4 regions of the Methylobacterium sp. WCS2018Hpa-22 genome follow, and region 1 is predicted to be linked to each of the others. Evidence: predicted binding sites of a transcription regulator. Region 1 holds the regulator's gene; each other region holds the start of a gene.

What was found. The regulator LexA, encoded in region 1, represses DNA repair genes until DNA is damaged. The targets are predictions, from matches to a motif close to TGTTCNNNNTGTGTTCNG.
Region 2: a site for LexA is predicted at 2,289-2,306, ahead of ruvC (crossover junction endodeoxyribonuclease RuvC). Genes of this name have one in related genera too.
Region 3: a site for LexA is predicted at 1,454-1,471, ahead of parE (DNA topoisomerase IV subunit B). Genes of this name have one in related genera too.
Region 4: a site for LexA is predicted at 1,463-1,480, ahead of recA (recombinase RecA). Genes of this name have one in related genera too.

The regions. Positions count from the first base shown of each region.
Region 1 covers NZ_JAVTJA010000006.1:283,641-287,219, reverse strand. The annotation lists gene RQI43_RS10690 (GntR family transcriptional regulator) at 577-1,269, shown strand; gene lexA (transcriptional repressor LexA) at 1,636-2,373, shown strand; gene RQI43_RS10680 (ComEC/Rec2 family competence protein) at 2,367-3,579, opposite strand, start outside.
Region 2 covers NZ_JAVTJA010000015.1:90,373-93,951, forward strand. The annotation lists gene RQI43_RS19480 (hypothetical protein) at 1-104, opposite strand, end outside; gene ruvA (Holliday junction branch migration protein RuvA) at 277-894, opposite strand; gene RQI43_RS19490 (YceI family protein) at 973-1,590, shown strand; gene ruvC (crossover junction endodeoxyribonuclease RuvC) at 1,648-2,214, opposite strand; gene RQI43_RS19500 (YebC/PmpR family DNA-binding transcriptional regulator) at 2,885-3,579, opposite strand, start outside.
Region 3 covers NZ_JAVTJA010000007.1:194,810-198,388, forward strand. The annotation lists gene parE (DNA topoisomerase IV subunit B) at 1-1,440, opposite strand, end outside; gene RQI43_RS11610 (PhoX family phosphatase) at 1,739-3,579, opposite strand, start outside.
Region 4 covers NZ_JAVTJA010000005.1:283,420-286,998, reverse strand. The annotation lists gene alaS (alanine--tRNA ligase) at 1-21, opposite strand, end outside; gene recA (recombinase RecA) at 311-1,402, opposite strand; gene cckA (cell cycle histidine kinase CckA) at 1,535-3,579, opposite strand, start outside.

The DNA of each region.
Region 1 (3,579 bases):
AGCGTGACGTTTCATCCTCCCTCGACGGGGCGTGGATTTTCTTCAACGGGAATCCAAAAATTTATGATCTCTTTGGGTATTCCGCGCAGCTTAATCTTTGCGGTGACTTGGCGGAGTCGATGGTGGACACAACCAAATCACCATGTTTTATAATGCCTCCCGCCAGTCGAGCGGCGTTCGCCGGCTGGCGATCCCGCGCCTGCCTCGAACAGAGAAGACGCTTTGACCCGATCTAGCAGTCAAAAACTGCTGTAAGCCCTCCGACCCGGTAGGCAATTGGTGGCATACCAAATACCAACTGTCAAACGGAATTGCACGATTGTGCCGATCAGCATCGGATCACTGGAACGCGAGGCTTCGCATGGCCGGTCGACACAGGAAGAATACAACTCCTTCCTTCATGGTAATCGGAAGTCTGCTCTTCGAACCGTAGCGAGGAAAGCGCCGCTCAGCTTATGTTAAGAGCTTTGAGCGGGCCGAGGCATTCCTTGTATTTCAAACGCGAGTTTGGCATGCTTCACACCAAGTGTGCTCGCCCGCGTGTGCGAGTTTAAATTATTCTAGGTGGCATGAAAAATGGTTAAAACCGACACATTTCAAGTAAAGCCTATCGTTGCGACTTCAAGCTTGCGTGCATTGGCTTATGACGCGCTCAAAGAAGCAATCACGAACATGAACATTTATAATCAGCGTGAAGAGGTTCGCCTGGATGAGCGAAAGTTGTCCTTGAACCTTGGCGTGAGCCGCACCCCTGTGCGCGAAGCGCTGACGGTATTGGAGCAGGAAGGCTTCGTGCGGTTCGAGGCCCGTCGCGGTGTCTTCGTCATCAAGAAGTCGAAGAAAGAAATTGTCAGCATGATCCAGGCCTGGTCTGCCTTGGAGAGCATGGCTGCGCGCCTCGCCTGCGAGCGGGCCACCGACGAACAACTTCACTGCCTGCGCGAGCACTTTCCAGAATTCTATGAAGGACGCCCGTCGGATCATCTCGACGAGTATTCGGAAGCCAACATTCGCTTCCACCAGAAGATCATTTCGCTCGGCCAGTGCGACGTGATCAAAGACATCACCAGCAACCTGCTGATGCATGTCCGCGGTATTCGCAACACCGCGCTGCGTCAGGGGGAACGCGCGGCCAACTCGATCAAGGAACACGTGGCGATCATCAAGGCATTGGAAGCGCGCGATGCAGATCTGGCGGAACGCCTCGTGCGCGAGCACGGCCTCGGCCTCGCCAGCCATGTTGAGAAATATGGTGACTATCTCGACTGATCGACGCTGCCCCCAGAGTACCCGCCATATCGCATGGCTCCCCGGCCGTCGGTGACCGACTAAGTCATCGGCGGGGACTGGGCGCGCGGCTCCGCCGGACACCGCGAAGGCCCGCCATACAGGGGCGGGGTAAGCCCCCGCGGCACGAAGCCCCTTCGGATGATTGAAGGGCCCTGCGGGTAATACCGGCGGACGCCAAGCCGGCCCGCGGTAAGGCCGCTTGAGCGGAACATTGCACCTCAGGAACAAACTCTACCACCGGGTTAACGGAACCCTTGCAGAACACTTGCGGAACGTCTACCGTGTTCGTGTTTTGTTTCAGCGGCGTTAGTCGCGGCCATTGGCTTCAGTGGAAGAGTGATCTGTATGTTGACGCGTAAGCAGCTGGATCTTCTCCAATTCATCCAACAACGGATGCAGGAGAGTGGCGTCCCGCCCTCCTTCGACGAGATGAAGGACGCCCTCGATCTCAAATCGAAGTCGGGGATCCACCGGTTGATCACGGCCCTCGAAGAGCGCGGATTTCTGCGTCGTTTGCCGAATCGCGCCAGGGCGATCGAAGTGATCCGGATGCCTGAGAGCCTGACCGGTGCACCGGCGTCGAAGCCCGCTCCCGCCGGTGAAGTTCGCCGCTTCACGCCGAGCGTCGTCGAAGGCGGTCGGTCCAAGGCGATGCCGTCCCTGCGCCAGCCAACGACCCAGGCCCAGGACGAGAGCGGAAGGTCGATCACGATCCCGGTCATGGGACGGATCGCGGCCGGCACGCCGATCTCCGCCATACAGAACCAGAGCCATTCCGTGACGCTATCACCGGACTTCCTGGCCGGCGGCGAACATTACGCTCTGGAGGTCCGTGGCGATTCGATGATCGAAGCAGGTATCCTCGACGGTGATCTTGTCGTGATCAAGAAGCAGGACACTGCGAATACCGGCGACATCATCGTTGCCCTCATCGACGATGAAGAGGCCACATTGAAGCGCCTGCGTCGCCGCGGTTCCTCCATCGCTCTGGAGGCGGCAAACCCAGCCTACGAGACAAGGGTTCTGGGTCCGGATCGTGTTCAGATCCAGGGGCGGCTCGTCAGCCTGGTCCGTCGTTACTGAAGCCCGTCCGACTGCGTTTCGGATGACGGATCGCCGTCGTCGCCCTCGGGTTCTATGGGTTTCGCACTCGGTCCCGATTCCTTCGGAGGCGAAGGGGACGGCGTGACGACGGCGACCGCCCGCCGCCATGGCGGACGAGAATGAGGTTGGTGGGCGGACGTGACCTGCGGTCCTTCGGGGCCGAAACGGATGGCGGTGGCGCCGCGTAGTGCCAGGTATGCGCGATCGATGACGAAGCCGGCCCGGCAGTCTTTGGGTGCGTCACGGCGGGCGATGATCACACTCGCCCGTTCGCAATCCTCCGCGAAGGCCCGCTTGTCCTTGACCAGGGCGACGATCCGACCCGGCCCTAACTCGACGACGCATCCGACGGTATCGCATCGGCTTCTCGGCGAGGCTGCGACGGCGGCGACCTTCCGCGAATCGCCATCCGCCTTGAGCCATTGTTCGAGGACGAAGGCCGGCGGGCTGCCGAGAATGCTCAATCGCCCGTCCCCGTCGCGGAAGGCTGCACCGCCACCCTCACGGTCGATGTAGACGTCGTAACGCGGCGGCATGGTAGCGAGCACGACACCGAGAGCGGCCGGAGCAAGGCCGATCCAGCGTAAGCTCGAGACGGGAAGTGTCAGCAGGAGCAAGGCGAGAGCAAGCAGGCAGAGTGCCGTGCTGCCATAGGCCGGGACGACGAGGGTGGCGTGTCCGAACCCGCTGATCCAGCCGGAGATCGTGAGCATCCCGCGTACGGCGAGCCCCATCGCCCACCAGACCGGCTGGTCCAGTGCGAAGGGATAGGCGAGGATCCCGAGGACCGCCGCCGGCATCACCGCCAGGGAGACGAGGGGCAAGGTCAGGGCATTGCCGACGATGCCGAAGGGCTGGACGGTCTGGAAATGATAGGTCGCGAAGGGCGCCGTGGCGATCTGGGCGATCAATGTCGTCGCCAGGGTGCCAAGGACCGCGACAGCCAGAAACCGCCAGGTTCGGGCCAAGAGGCCCGCACCTTCGCGTGGCGGCATCCAGCGATTGAGCGCACCGGCGCAAGCGATGAGGCCGGCTACCGCGCCGAAGGACATCTGAAAGCTCGGGCCGAGAATCCCGTCCGGCTCTCGCGCGAGGGCGATGAGGGCAGCGAGCGCGAGGTTCCGCATGCTCAAAGCCGGGCGATCCACCAGGATCGCGCCGAGCATCACCAACGTCATGATGAGC
Region 2 (3,579 bases), on a different contig from region 1:
TCCGGAACGGGTGGCTGCGCGCCGGCCGGATCGGCGGCCAGCGCCGGTGCCACTGCCGCGCAGGAGACCAGCGCGGTCGCCAGGAATGTCCAGAAGCCCGTCATATTCAATCCCGGAGCGCGGTCCGCCCAGTCGGGGCTCCGGTCGATAGCGGATTAGACAGTTTACCGGAAGGACGAAAGCTGGTTCTCCCGTGGGACGATGGGCAACTATGTAGCATAAACCGTTAAAACAGGCGTCGGGCCGGACGCGGATTTGCGCCTTGGACCATCCGATTCACCGGGCGAGTTCGCGCAGGCCAAGGCGGATAAGGGTCTTGGCTTCGGCGCCCTCACCGGCTCCCTTCATCGCGGCGGCGATGGCGGCGGAGGCCTGGACCGGGGCGTAACCGAGATTGACCAGGGCCGAGATGGCATCGGCGGCGGGCTGAGGCGCGGTTCGATCCTCCACCGCTCCGGAGAGGGCCAGGACGGCGGGGTCGATCGGCGCGAAGGCGGGGGCCTTGTCCTTCAATTCGGCGGTGAGCCGGGCGGCGAGGCGTGGCCCGACCCCGGGCGCGCGGGCGATGGCGGTCTTGTCGCCCATGGAGATGGCGGTAGCGAGGGCCTCCGGCTCCAGCACGGAGAGCAGGCCGAGGGCCACCTTGGAGCCGACCCCCTGAACGGTCTGAAGCAGGCGAAACCATTCGCGCTCGGCATCGGAGCGGAAACCATAGAGCCGGATCATGTCCTCGCGGACATGGGTCTCGATGGCGAGGGAAGCGGCCTCGCCCGCGCCCGGCATCCGCTGCAAGGTCCGGGCGGAACAATGCACCACGTAGCCGACCCCCTGCACGTCGAGGATCACGAAATCCTCTCCGTAGGAATCCACCACACCCTTCAGCTTGCCGATCATGCATCATCTCGTCATCAGAGACAGGGTCTTATCAGGGACCGGCCCTCCTGTCCGACCAGCCATAGAGAAAGTGACCGCATGATGCGCACGCGCCTCCTCGCCCTCCTGCTTCTGGCCTCGCCCTGCGCCTACGCGCAGGAGACGCCACCCGAAGCCGGTCCGTCGCGCGACCCGACCCAGGTCAAGCCCGGCACCTACGTGCTCGATCCGGCACACGGCAAGATCACCTGGTCGGTGATCCATCTCGGCTACTCGACCTATTATGGGCAGATCACCGATGTGGCGGCCAAGGCGGTTCTGGATCCGAAGGAGCCGGCAAAGAGCCAGCTCAGCGTCACCATCGGCATGGCCAGCATCAACGGCCTCAACGATGCCTTGAACAAGCATCTCCAGGCCCCCGAGTTCTTCGACACGGCCAAGTTCCCCACCGCCACCTACACGGCGACCCTGGTGGAGCCCACCAGCCCGACCACGGCGCGGATCACCGGCACCCTCACCCTGAAGGGTGTGACGAAGCCCGTCTCCTTCGACGCCACGTTCAACCAAGCCGGCACCAACCCCGTCGACAAGCGCTACACCGTGGGCTTCGATGGCTGGGCCGTGATCAAGCGTTCGGATTTCGGTGTCTCGGCCTTCGTGCCGGCAGTGAGCGACGAAGTGAGCCTGCGCCTGGAGGGCGAGTTCAAGGCCCAGTAAACCCGCCCAGGACGTAAAGCCCCCTCTCCCCGCGCCCAGCGCCGGGAGAGGACATGCTCACCTCTTCGCCAGAGCCGCCGCGATCCGTGCGGCGGCAAGCCCGCTCACCCCGGCGACGGGAGCGTGGAGCTTCTTCAGCGCATGCGCACCGCGATGATTGGCATGGGTGACGGCGATGGCGAGGGCATCGGCGGCATCTGCTGTCTTGAACTCGGCCTTGGGCATCAGAAACTTCACCATCGCCTGGATCTGCACCTTCTCGGCATGGCCCGAGCCGCAGACGGTCTTCTTCACCAGGTTGGCGGCGTATTCGGAGACCGGCAGACCCGCCAGAGCCGGCACCAGCAGGGCGATAGCGCGGGCATGGCCGAGCTTCAGCGTCGCCTGCGCGTCCTTGTTGACGAAGGTCTCCTCCACGGCGACCTCGTCGGGCGAGAAACCCGACACGACGCGGGTGATGCCCTCGTGCAATTCCCGCAGGCGCAGGGCGAGAGGCAGGTCCCCATCCGACGTCACCACGCCGCAATCGACATAGGTCAGCTTCGTCCCGACGACGGAGATGAGACCCCAGCCGGTCCGGCGCAGGCCGGGATCGATGCCGAGGATGCGGACGGAGCCGGTCATGCGCTCAAAACCAGAGGTGACAAAATCATGGGTTGGACAGGTCCGGGCGCGAGCGCCGCGCCGATCTGAGCGTTAAGGACATATCGTGAACGAAGTCTTGTGCCAAGGCATGGGCGATGGCATGGGCAAGACATTGCCGCCCTCGTCGCCTGAGCTGGCGGGAAACGATCCTATCCATGGGGGGACGGACCCACAGCGTCGTGGTCACCGCCGTCCCACCGGATCTCGTCGCCCGTCTCTACGTCTCCAGCGCATAGCTCGTCGCGGATACCGGCGACGCGCACGTAAGCTCCGGTGCCACGAGTCCGGCGTATCCGAAAGATCAGAATTCCGATGGCGGATATCGAGACTTGCCGGCGGAGCTCCGACTGATTCCTGAGCATCTGCCTCTGGCTAATACTGCCGATCGCCGGGCCCGGAGCTCAGTTCAGCGGGAACGTTCCGACAGGGCCGATCCTGGCGGCAACCGTTCTGGCGGGGCTCGGAACGCTGACGCGCCGGCGTTGGTCAACCGCTTCCTCGACACCGTAAAAGCAGCCTGATCCTGGCTCCGCTCGAACGAAGCGGATGCCGGATCAGCCGAGCACGCGCGGCACCAGAGTGAATCCCGGATCCGCCATCATGAAGGGGACTATCGGATCTGGAATGATCGCTTGTGGCTCCGGGCCGCTCACCCTTCGAGCTTGGCGACCAGAGCGTCGGAGAGAGCGAAATTGACGTAGACGTTCTGGACGTCGTCCTGGTCTTCGATGACTTCGACGAGGCGGATCAGCTTCTCGCCGGTCTCGTCGTCGACCTCGATGGTGTTCTGGGCCTTCCAGATCAGGGCCGTGCGGCGCGGCTCGCCGAAGCGGGCCTCCAGTGCCTTGGAGACCTCGCCGTAGGAATCCTGGGCGCAGGTGATCTCGTGGCCGTCCTCGGAGGAGCGCACGTCGTCGGCGCCTGCCTCGATGGCAGCCTCGAGCATCGTGTCGGCATCCGCCACCTTGGCATCGAACTCCACCACGCCGACATGGTCGAACATGAAGGAGACGGCGCCGGTCTCGGCCAAGCTGCCGCCGGACTTTGTGAAGGCCGAGCGCACGTCGGAGGCGGTACGGTTGCGGTTGTCGGTCTGCGCCTCGACGATGAGGGCAGCGCCCCCCGGGCCGTAGCCCTCGTAGCGGATCTCGTCGTAGCTTTCGGCGTCGGCGCCCGAGGCCTTCTTGATGGCGCGCTCGATATTGTCCTTGGGCACGTTCTCGGCCCGTGCCGCGATGATGGCGGCGCGCAGGCGCGCATTCATCGCCGGGTCGGGCATGCCGAGCTTGGCCGCAACCGTGATCTCGCGGGCGAGCTTGCCGAAGATCTTGGAACGGACCGCAT
Region 3 (3,579 bases), on a different contig from region 1:
GATGAAGATTTCCGAGCCGGCCGTACCGGCCTTGGAGCAATCGGCGAGCTTGCCCGGCAGACGTAGCTTGCGGGTCGCGGATTTGCGCGCGACCTCTTTCTCCTGGCGTCGGCGCAGGCGCTCCTCGGCCCGGTCGATCACCCAGTCGAGAAGTTTGTTGGCCTGGGCCGGGGAGGCGGCGAGCCAATGGTCGAACGCGTCGCGGATCGCCGTCTCGACAATCCTCGAGGCTTCCACGGTGGCGAGCTTGTCCTTGGTCTGGCCCTGGAATTCCGGCTCGCGGATGAAGACGGAGAGCATCGAGGCGCAGGTCGCCATGACGTCATCCGTTGTGACGGAGGTCATGCGCTTAGCCTGGCCGACGCGTTCGGCATGTTCGCGTAGGGCCCGCAGCAGGGCGACGCGCAGGCCGCTTTCATGCGTGCCACCCTCGGCGGTGGGGATGGTGTTGCAATAGGAGTGCGAGACCCCGTCCTCCACCACCATCCAGGCGACGGCCCATTCGAGGGAGCCATGGCCGCCGGGCTTCGTCACCTTGCCGGCGAAAACCGCATCGGTGACGAGTTCCTTGCCCTCGAGATCGCGGGCGAGATAATCGCGCAGGCCGCCGGGGAAGCGGTGCACGGTCTCTGTCGGGACGTCGTCCATCCCCTCGATCAGGGACGGCGCGCAACGCCAGCGGATTTCGACGCCGCCGAACAGGTAGGCCTTTGACCGGGCCATCTTGAACAGCCGGCGCGGATCGAATTTCAGAGCTCCGAAGATCTCGGCATCGGGATGGAAGCGCACCCGGGTGCCGCGACGGTTCTGCACCCGGCCGACCTCCACCAGAGGCCCCTGCACGTGGCCGCGCGAGAACGTCTGGCGGTACAGGGTCTGGCTGCGGGCGACCTCGACTTCGAGGCTGTCCGAGAGGGCATTGACCACGGAGATGCCGACGCCATGAAGGCCGCCCGAGGTCTCGTAGACCTTCGAGTCGAATTTTCCGCCGGCGTGCAGCGTCGTCATGATGACTTCGAGGGCGGATTTGCCGGGGAATTTCGGATGCGGGTCCACCGGGATACCGCGTCCGTTATCGGTGATGACGAGGTGGCCCGTCGCCTCCAGTTCCACCTCGATGTAGCTGGCATGGCCGGCCACAGCCTCGTCCATGGAATTGTCGATCACCTCGGCGAAGAGATGGTGCAGGGCGCGTTCGTCGGTGCCGCCGATATACATGCCCGGCCGGCGCCGGACGGGCTCCAGCCCCTCCAGCACTTCGATCGACGAGGCGTCGTAGCCGGCCTCGGCTGTTTCGATGGGCGCCTTGTCGAGGGGCGCCCGGGCGGCCGAGGAAGCCTTGGCACCGCGAACCGGCGCCTGGCCGCCTGCGAACAGATCGCTCGGCCGGCCGACGGCGGGGGCCGCAACGGCCTGGCGTGAGGTCTCGCGCTGAGTCATGTGCCAACCATACAGGAACGAAACGGAAACGTGAAGCGCCGCCATGAGGGCGCGGGAGGTCTCTCCCCGTGTTCCTGCACAGCTTGCGCCGATTCCCTTAACGCTGTGTCGTCTGGATTTCGGAGGGACCGGCGCGGTCGCTACGCCCTGCCCTTTCCCGGGTCGCTATCCGTACCCCTGCTGGCACTCTGAAGGAGTTGCGGCCCAATGGGGGCGAGTTCCACGACGCCGGTTCGACAGGGCCGCCATTCGACGGCGACGGAGGGGGATCCAGTGTCCAGCTGGAAAGGTCGAGCGGTCAGCTTCCGACCCGGCCACCGCCTCGCTTCGTGATGGCGACGATAGCCGGCCGGGGCGGCATCGCATCGTCGAAATCCGGCCACCGGGTCGAAGGTGCCTCGAACGTGGCGGGAGCGGCCTTCGGATCCTCCTCGTCGGCCTCGCCGGGATGCTGGACGGCGACGAAGAACGTGGTGTCGTCCGGTGTGAAGTAGGGGCCGCACATCTCCGCGCCGTTGGGCACCCGGAAGAAGTGCTTGCCGGTTCCCCGTCCCTGCCCGTCCGTCTCCATGGCCCAGATTCCGTCGTTCCGGCCCGTCTTCGATGGCGAGTTCCCGTCGGTGGCGACCCAGAGCCGACCCTGTCCGTCGACCGAGCAATTGTCCGGCATGCCGAACCAGCCGTCCTTCGTCGTCGCGGAGGAGAAGGTGGCGCCGACCGTAGCGATGGAGGGATCGCCGCATTTGACGAGGATCTCCCAGGCGAAGCCCGGTGCCGCATGGTCGCCCTCGTCGGGGGTCAGCTCCACGATGTGGCCGAAGCGGTTGTCGGGCCTCGGATTGGCGGCGTTCACCTCGTCGGGTTTGCGTTTCACGTTGTTGGTGAGCATGACATAGACCTTGCCGGTCTTCGGATTGGCCTCGACGTCTTCCGGGCGATCCATCTTGGTGGCGCCGAGGAGGTCGGCGGCACGCCGTGCCTCGATGACCACGTCGGCCTGGGAGCGGAACCCGTTCTCCGTCGTCAGGGGGCCTTGTCCGAAGACCAGCGGCATCCAGGCGCCGCGTCCGTCGGCATCGAACCGGGCGACGTGGAGCGTGCCGGAATCGAGGATATCGCGGTTGGCCTGCCGGTCGGCGAGATTTACGGCCGCGTCCGTCACGAACTTGTAGACGTAGTCGAAACGCTCATCGTCGCCCTGGTAGACCACGTAGCGGCCGCTCTTCGAGACGATGCCGGCGGCGCCTTCGTGCTTGAACCGGCCCATGGCGGTGCGCTTCGTCGGGACGGAGGCGGGATCGAACGGGTCGATTTCCACGACCCAGCCGAAGCGGTTCGGCTCGTTCGGCTCCTTGGAGAGGTCGAAGCGCTCGTGGAAGCGTCCCCAGGCATAGGCGTTGCCGGGCAGGCCGAGACGCTTGTGGTTGGTCGCCTCAGCAGAACCCTCGGCGAGGGAGCCCGAGAAGTAATAGTTGATGTTCTCCTCGCAGGTGAGCCACGTCCCCCAGGGGGTGGTTCCGCCGGCGCAATTGTTGATCATGCCCTTCACCGTACGGCCCACAGGATCGGCCGTCGTCTTCAGCCGGTCGGAGCCTGCGGCGGGACCGGACAAAGTCATCACCGTCTCCGCGGTGATGCGCCGGGCGTGAGGCGAGTTCGGCACCACGGCCCATTTGCCGTCCGTTCGCTTCACCTCGATCACCGATCCGCCATGGGCGGCCATCTCGATATCGACGAGCTCGCGGTTCATGCCCTTGAACGCGACGGTCTTGATATCCTGGCGGCCGAGGCCGGGGAACATCAGCTCCTCGTTGGTGTATTCGTGATTGACCACGAGAAGTCCGTGCGCCGCCGGATCGGCGGCGCCGGACATCGGGAAATAACCGACGAAGTCGTTGTTATAGCCGAATTGCCGGGCCTGGGCCTCCGCCGACTGGTTCCGCGGATCGAAAGCAGGCGCGCCAGGCAGAACTGGATCGCCCCAGCGGATCAGGATGTCGGCATCGTGCCCCTCGGCCACGTGATGGTGGGTGTCCGAACCCGCTTCGATCTCCTTGAACGGGAACGGCGTCGCCCGTCCCTGCGCCGCCGCAGCCGGGGCGGCGGCGAGCGCGCGGGGCGTCACCACCGCCGCGATGG
Region 4 (3,579 bases), on a different contig from region 1:
GATCTCGTTGACGCCGCTCATCGTGAAATGACTCTGTCGTGCGCTTGGGGCGGTCGAGACGACAACCCGAGGCTTCTTCGTGGCTTGCGCCCTCATAAGGAGGCCGGACCGTCGAGTCACGCCCGCTCCGCGATCGTGCGTTCCTGTTTCTTAACGCTGCACCCTTCGAACGCTCGGCGGCGCTCGTCTCTGGACTTGGCGATCGACCAAAGAGCGAGCATCGGGCCGATTCGCACCGATAGGATAGTCCGAACATGAAAGAGGCCGCCGCGATGGTCCGCGACGGCCTCTTTCATGACTTACGAGGCGATCAGGCCTCGCCTTCGTCCAGATCGTCCGCCGTGGGCTTGGCGGTCTCGAGGATCTTGTCGGCCAGCAATCCCGAATTCTGCCGGATCGCGGCTTCGATCTTGTTGGCGATATCCGGATTGTCGCGCAGGAACCCCTTCGAGTTCTCGCGGCCCTGGCCGAGGCGCTGGCTCGCATAGGAGAACCAGGCGCCGGACTTCTCCACGATCCCGGCCTTCACCCCGAGGTCGATCAACTCACCGACCTTCGAGACGCCCTCGCCGAACATGATGTCGAACTCGACCTGCTTGAAGGGCGGCGCGACCTTGTTCTTGACGACCTTGACGCGAACCTGGTTGCCGATGGCCTCGTCACGATCCTTGAGGGTCGAGATACGGCGGATGTCGAGACGCACCGACGCGTAGAACTTCAGTGCGTTGCCGCCCGTGGTCGTCTCCGGGCTGCCATACATGACGCCGATCTTCATCCGGATCTGGTTGATGAAGATGACCATGCATTTCGAGCGCGAAATCGAGCCCGTGAGCTTGCGCAGGGCCTGGCTCATCAGGCGGGCCTGAAGGCCGGGCTGGCTGTCGCCCATCTCGCCCTCGATCTCGGCGCGGGGCGTGAGCGCCGCCACCGAATCGACCACGAGCACGTCGATAGCGCCCGAGCGCACCAGGGTGTCGGTGATCTCCAGGGCCTGCTCGCCGGTATCGGGCTGCGAGATCAGGAGATCGTCGAGCTGCACGCCGAGCTTGCGCGCATAGACCGGATCGAGAGCGTGCTCCGCATCCACGAAGGCGCAGACGCCGCCCTTCTTCTGGGCCTCGGCGATGGTGTGAAGGGCAAGGGTGGTCTTGCCTGATGATTCGGGGCCGTAGATCTCGATCACCCGGCCACGCGGCAAGCCGCCGACGCCGAGCGCGATGTCGAGGCCGAGCGAACCGGTGGAGACGGTCTCGACCTCCGCCACCTTATCGTTCTTGCCGAGTCGCATGATCGAGCCCTTGCCGAAAGCACGCTCGATCTGGGACAGCGCGGCATCGATCGCCTTCGCCTTGTCCTTGTCCACCATCGGGGAATCCACAACTTTCAGCGCGGGCTGAGCCATTCGTCGGCATCCTTATGCATGGGGAGAGCTCAAGGCTCAATGTGCCTCGGATGCGAATGATGTACTTGTTTTGTTCTCTTTTTGCAAGGTGCCGGGTGCCGATTTCACATCATTCGGCGGGAGAACGTCGCCCTAACGGGCGATCGTCTCCTTCACCGTTTCCACGAGCTGCTTGAGGCTGAAGGGCTTGGGCAGGAAGTTGAAATCCTCGCCGTCGGGCAGGTTCTTGCGGAACGCGTCCTCGGCATAGCCGGAGACGAAGATGACCTTCAGATCAGGACGGTGCTTGCGCAGTTCGCGTAGCAGCGTCGGGCCGTCCATCTCCGGCATCACCACGTCGGAGACGACGAGGTCGATGGTTTGGTCGACATCGCTGATGAGGGCCAGGGCGTCGAGGCCCGAGGCCGCTTCCAGCACCGTGTAGCCCCGTGCCGACAGGGCCCGGCTGTTGACCGCACGGACCGGGTCCTCGTCCTCCACCAGCAGGATCACGCCCTGCCCGGTATGATCGGGCGAGGGTTTGCGCGGGGCAGATTGTCCGCCACTGCCGGGCTTTTCGAGGTCACGCGCTCCCCTGAGCCGGCTGGCGGCGATCTCCGCGTTGCTCTGCGGGGCAACGGCGACGGCGATTTCCGGAACGGGCTCGGCCGCAGGCTCGTGACGCGGCAGGTAGATCCGGAAGGCGGTGCCGCTGCCAACGGTCGATTGCACGTCGATGGTGCCGCCGCTCTGCTTGATGATGCCGAAGACAGTGGACAGGCCGAGGCCGGTCCCCTTGCCGATATCCTTCGTGGTGAAGAAGGGCTCGAAGATCTTCTCCATCACGTCGGGCGGGATGCCCTCGCCGGTATCGAGCACCTCGATCAGGACATGGTCGCCCGCCGGTGCGCCGGGTTGGCGCTCGTTGGTCTCTCGGCCTTCGAGGATGTTGGCGGTGCGGATGAGCAGCTGGCCGCCATTCGGCATCGCGTCGCGAGCATTGACCGCGAGATTGACGATGACCTGCTCGAACTGGTTCACGTCGGCCTTGATCGGCCAGATGTCGCGCCCGTGCTTCAGGTCGAGATCGACACGCTCGCCGAGCAGGCGCTTCAGCAGCAGCGTCAGGTCGGACAGGGCTTCGCCGACATTCATCACTTCCGGGCGCAGGGTCTGACGCCGCGAGAAGGCCAGCAGCTGCCGCACCAGGCTCGCGGCCCGGTTGGCGTTCTGCTTGATCTGCATGATGTCCTGGAAGGCCGGATCGGTCGGCCTGTGGCTGGCCAGCAGAAGGTCGGAATAGCCGATGATGGCCTGGAGGACGTTGTTGAAGTCGTGCGCGATGCCGCCGGCGAGCTGGCCCACCGTGTCCATCTTCTGGGTCTGGGCGATCTGCTGTTCGAGCTGGCGCTGCGCCGTGGTGTCGAGGGCATAGAGGATCACGCGCTCGCGGTCGGCCGGCGTGGCCGCATCCGCTGCCGCCGAGGTGTCGCCGCCGGCCGGGCTGAGCCAAACTCGCGCGGAACGGTTTCCCGGCCCCGCCAGCGCCACCTCGATCGGTTGTACCTCCACGGTCCCGTCGGCGGCCTTCACCAGGGCACCCTCGAGGACGGCCCGGTCGCGGTCGAGCAGGGCTTCCCACATCGTCGGCTCGGTCCCAAGCTCGCCACGCCCATCCGGCACGGCCTGGCGTGGGGTGCCGCCGAACAACCGGGCGAAGGACGCGTTGGCGCGGGCGATGCGCCCGGTCCGGTCGAGGGTCGCGATGGCGATGGGGCTGTTGTTGAGGAAGCGGGCGAGCCGCACCTCGGCGGCGCGTTGCGGCTCGTCGCTCTCGGCCCCGGCCGAGCGGTTGAGCACGAAGGTGCGCGACGGGCCCGGCTTGCCGTCCTGGCCGAAGGCGACGCGATGGTAGAGCCGGGTCGGCAACGGCTGGCCGTTGCGGCGCCGCAGGTCGAGGTCGAACCGGTCGGTGCGAACCTCGCCGGGCAATCCCTCGGTGGCGGTGAGCACGTCGGCGCTGGGTGCGATATCGGGCAAGCGCAGGCCGCCGGACCCCACGGTCGCCAGGTCGTAGCCGAGCCAGAAGGCCAACGTCGCGTTCATGTAGACGATGGAGCCTGCCGGATCGATGGACAGGAAGCCGGCCGGCGCATGGTCCAGATAATCGATCGCGTGCTGAAGCTCCTGGAAGACGT